2 regions of the Aquitalea sp. FG25 genome follow, and region 2 is predicted to be linked to the other one. Evidence: riboswitches for the same ligand, from Rfam matches in the RefSeq annotation. Region 2 holds a riboswitch; the other holds the start of a gene.
The links. Region 2 has a riboswitch for thiamine pyrophosphate ahead of ACODR9_RS19870 (thiamine ABC transporter substrate-binding protein). Riboswitches for the same ligand answer to the same signal wherever they lie in the genome.
Positions count from the first base shown of each region.

Region 1: linked by a shared signal. The riboswitch ahead of thiC (phosphomethylpyrimidine synthase ThiC) and the one ahead of ACODR9_RS19870 (thiamine ABC transporter substrate-binding protein) in region 2 are both predicted to bind thiamine pyrophosphate.

Region 1 is NZ_JBMDJV010000005.1:132,185-134,382, forward strand. Features, by position in the region: gene thiC (phosphomethylpyrimidine synthase ThiC) at 1-875, opposite strand, end outside; TPP riboswitch at 948-1,095, opposite strand; gene ACODR9_RS06675 (protein-L-isoaspartate O-methyltransferase family protein) at 1,214-1,873, shown strand; gene ACODR9_RS06680 (rhodanese-like domain-containing protein) at 1,870-2,198, shown strand, end outside.
Region 2 is NZ_JBMDJV010000026.1:57,617-59,814, forward strand. Features, by position in the region: gene ACODR9_RS19860 (DUF1800 domain-containing protein) at 1-248, opposite strand, end outside; gene ACODR9_RS19865 (hypothetical protein) at 361-696, opposite strand; TPP riboswitch at 876-967, shown strand; gene ACODR9_RS19870 (thiamine ABC transporter substrate-binding protein) at 1,024-2,031, shown strand; gene ACODR9_RS19875 (GNAT family N-acetyltransferase) at 2,031-2,198, shown strand, end outside.

The sequences.
Region 1 (2,198 bases), on a different contig from region 2:
GGTACCGGCGAATTGCGCAGAATCCACTCGCGGGTTTCGTGGATGTTCTTGCCGGTGGACAAATCCATGATGGTGTCGGCACCCCAGCGGATGCCCCAGGTCATCTTGTCCACTTCTTCAGAAATCGACGACGTTACCGCACTATTGCCGATATTGCCGTTGATCTTCACCAGGAAGTTGCGACCGATAATCATCGGCTCGGATTCCGGGTGGTTGATGTTATTGGGGATGATGGCGCGGCCGGAAGCCACTTCCTGACGCACAAATTCCGGAGTGATTTCCTCCGGCAGTGCAGCGCCATAGTTGTGCCCGGCGTGCTGGCGGGTCATCAGCTCCAGCAGCTTGGCGTTCTTGCCACCGGCTGCTTGCAGGCTCTCGATATAGGCCTTGCGGTTCAGGCTTTCGCGGATGGCAACGTATTCCATCTCCGGGGTGATGATGCCCTGGCGCGCATAGTGCATCTGGCTGACATTCTTGCCCGGCAAGGCACGCAAGGGCTTGCGCGTCAGGTTGAAGCGCAGCGCGTCCAGCTTGCTGTCGGCCTCGCGGGCACGGCCATATTCACTGGACAAGCCGGCCAGCTGCTCGGTATCGCCGCGCTCGGCAATCCAGGCCGCGCGCAGTGCGGGCAGGCCGTTTTGAATGTCGATATTGGCCGTCGGGTCGGAATAAATGCCGCTGGTGTCATACACATAGATGGGCGGGTTTTGCTCGCCGCCAAACTGGGTGGGCGTGTCACTCTGGCTGATTTCGCGCATCGGCACGCGGATGTCGGCACGGCTGCCTTCAACATAAATCTTGCGGGAATTGGGCAAAGGCTGGATGGCGGCACTGTCTACCGTCATCGCTTCGTTGAGTTTGGTGGGCGCGTTCATCGGGTTTCCTCCATGCGATGAAACGGCGCAAGGAGCGAAATCCGGCAAGCCGGCTGCAGGGAAAGGGTGGGAACCATGCAGATGACGCTTCCCTACGCCGGGATTAACCGGGTCAGGTTCCAAGGGTATTTCTCACCCGTGCAACATGAAGCGGCAACATTCCACAATCAGACTGGATATGGACACCACAACACAGCGCACAGGACCCCTAGCGATGCTGTGAAGGTAAGGTAAATGTGGGATAATCGCAAGTTATCGTCATGACACGCTGTCCGGGCGGCCGGTTTTTCGGGATACCGATTGACTGCTGCTGGCAGCCAGCCCTTCGGAGTAAGCTGATGGATTTTGAAAATGCCCGTTTCAACATGGTCGAGCAGCAGATTCGTCCGTGGGACGTACTTGACCCCAAGATTCTGGACCTGCTGTTTCACGTGAAACGCGAAGATTTCGTCGCTGCCGACAAGCGCCAGCTGGCCTTTGTCGACACCGAACTGCCGCTGCCCCATGGCGGCAAGATGTTGCAACCGAAGCTGGAAGCCCGTCTGGCACAGGACGTTGCCGTTCAGCCGCAAGACAAGGTACTGGAAATCGGCACTGGCGCTGGTTACCTTACCGCCCTCTTGTCCAAACTGGGCCGCCACGTATATAGCGTTGAGATTAATGCCGCCACCCGTGACGCTGCTGCCGCCAGCCTGAAAAACGCCGGTATCGGCAATGTCACCCTGGTGGAAGGCAATGGCCTGGATGGCCTGAAAGAACAAGCCCCGTTCGACGTGATCGTGGTAGGTGGTTCGCTGCCGGTGGTGCCGGAAACCCTGAAAGCCCAGCTGGCCGTCGGTGGCCGCATGATTGTGGTGGTGGGTGACCTGCCGGCCATGAGCTGCAAGCTGATCAAGCGTGTCAGCGAGTCCGCCTTCAGCGAAACCAATCTGTTCGAAACCTGTATTTCCCGTCTGGCCAAGGCTGAAGCCATCGAGCCGGAACGTTTCGTATTCTGATGATTCGCGAAATTTCCGCCCGCGATCTGGCCGCCTGGCGCGCCGACAGCACAGCAGCACAGCCGCTGTTGCTGGACGTGCGCGAGGACTGGGAAGTACAGCTGGCCAGCATTGCCGGTTCGCTGCACATTCCGATGAACCTGATTCCGCTGCGCATGAGTGAACTGCCGGATGACCAGCCGATTGTCACCGTCTGCCATCATGGCGTGCGCAGTTATCAGGTGGGCCTGTATCTGGCCAATGCCGGTTTCGAACAGGTGCTGAGCCTGCAAGGTGGTGTAGAAGCCTGGGCCAGCGAAATCGACCCGGACATGGCCCATTATTG
Region 2 (2,198 bases):
GCTTTGCCGGGGCGTTCAAACGGTTCGTTCACCCAGGCAGGCGGGGCGGTGAGGGCGGTATAGCCGACATGATCCAGCAAACGGTCTACCGCCTGTTGGCGGCTAAGCGGTGCATACAGGGCAATTTGCGCCGGATTGGCACCAAAGCCGGTACGCGACAGCAGGTGGCGCGCACCCGCTTCGCCGATACCGGCCCAGGCTTGCAGTGGCAGCATGGCGAGCAGAAGCAGACGGATGACAATGTTCACGGACGGCCTCGCAGTAACAAAGACCGCGCAGCACAGCATGGCCGGGGGCTGCTGCATGTGCTGCGTGGTTTCTTCTGACAGTGCTGGCCGCTGGCCAGCTTACGGCTGAATTTTACTTGCCGATTTCCTTGCTGACCGTGTTTTCTTCCTGGTTCAGGGTTTTTTGTTCTTGCTTGGTGATGTGGCCGTGGTTCTGGCGGGCATCGGCACGTTCCTGGCGGCGGATGGTGCGGTCTTGCTGGTGCAGTGCGTGTGCTTGTTGCTTGCTGATTTCGCCTTCCTTGCGTTCCTGATGGATGCGCCTGTCCTGATTGGCCAGGCGGTGGTTCACTTCGGCGCGGCGCGGGTGCTGTTTTTGCCATTCGGTTTCGGCCGAGGCGGTGGCAGACAAGCTGGCGAAGGTGACGGCGGACAGGCTGATCAGCATGATGCGGGTAGTCAGTTTCATGGTGGTGCTCCCTGGGTTATCTGTGGTTGCTGCGGTTGAACAAGCGTGCTGTTGTTGTGAATTCATCATGGCGGGAAAGTGTGTACAATCCATTGTTTGTTGGCCGCAGGGTGTTAATTTTCGTGAAAAACGGGTAACGCCTTGTAAGCGAACATGTCGGCAGGTATCTGAAGGATGCCGCCAATCACCAGGGGTGCCCCGCGCGGGCTGAGAAACACCCTAGAACCTGAACTGGATAATGCCAGCGGAGGGAGCGTGATGCAGCAGGACTACCCATCTGTTGTTTCGCTTGCTCCTGCGATTGCGCTTTGTCGCACGGAGAATGTCATGCAATTGTTCAAAACCACCACCTTGCTGGCTGCATTACTGGCAGCCTCGCTGGTAAATGCAGCCGAGCTGCGCGTGCTTACGCATAGCTCGTTTGCCGTGTCCAAGCCCTTGCTGGCCGAGTTTGAAAAGCAGAACGGGGTGAAGCTGAGCATCATCAAGGCGGGCGATGCTGGCGAGATGGTCAATAAGCTGATCCTGACCCGCGCCAACCCGATTGCCGACGTGGTGTATGGCATCGACAACACCCTGATTGGCAAGGCAGAAGCCGCTGGCGTATTGCTGCCGATGACCGACAAGGGCGGTGTGGTGTCGCTGCCCGGTGCGGTAAGCATTGATTACGGCTATGTCACGCTTAACTACGACAAGGCCTGGTTTGCCAAAAAGCAGCTGCCGCTGCCCAAAACGCTGGATGACCTCACCCGCCCGGCCTACAAGGGCTTGCTGGTGGTGGAAAACCCGGCCACCTCCAGCCCCGGCCTGGCTTTTTTGTTGTCCACCATTTCCGCCATGGGTGAAGCCAAGGCCATGGCCTTCTGGGGCAAGCTGCGTGATAACGGCGTGAAGGTGAGCAAGGGCTGGACCGAAGCCTATTACACCGATTTCACCCGCAATGGCGGTGCGCGTCCCATCGTGGTGAGCTATGCCACCAGCCCGGCGGCGGAAGTGTTCTACAGCAAGGAAAAACTGACCGCCTCGCCAACCGGCAACCTGCTGCTGCCCGGTGCCGTGTTCCAGCAAGTGGAAGGGGCGGCGCTGGTGAAGGGCGGCCAGCAAGCGGCGCTGGCGCGCAAGTTTGTTGAATTCCTGCGCTCGGACGCAGTGCAAAAAGATATTCCCACCACGATCTGGATGTACCCGGTGCAGCCAGGCATTGCGCTGGACCCGGTGTTCCAGCATGCGGAAAAACCGACGGCGCACACCACGCCGGATAGCCGCCAGATTGCCGCCAAGTCCGCCGCCTGGGTGGGCAAGTGGACGCGCATTGTGTTGAAGTCCGGCCAGTAATGCAGACTAGCCCCGCGATTGCCGACATCCTCAGCCCACGGCTGATTCTGCGTCACCTCACGCCGGATATGCTGCGTGCCAGCATGCAGGCACGGCTGGCCGAAGCAGCGCGCTGGCTGGGCGCGCCCTTGCCCATCAGCTGGCTGGAGGAGGCGGCAGTGATGTCG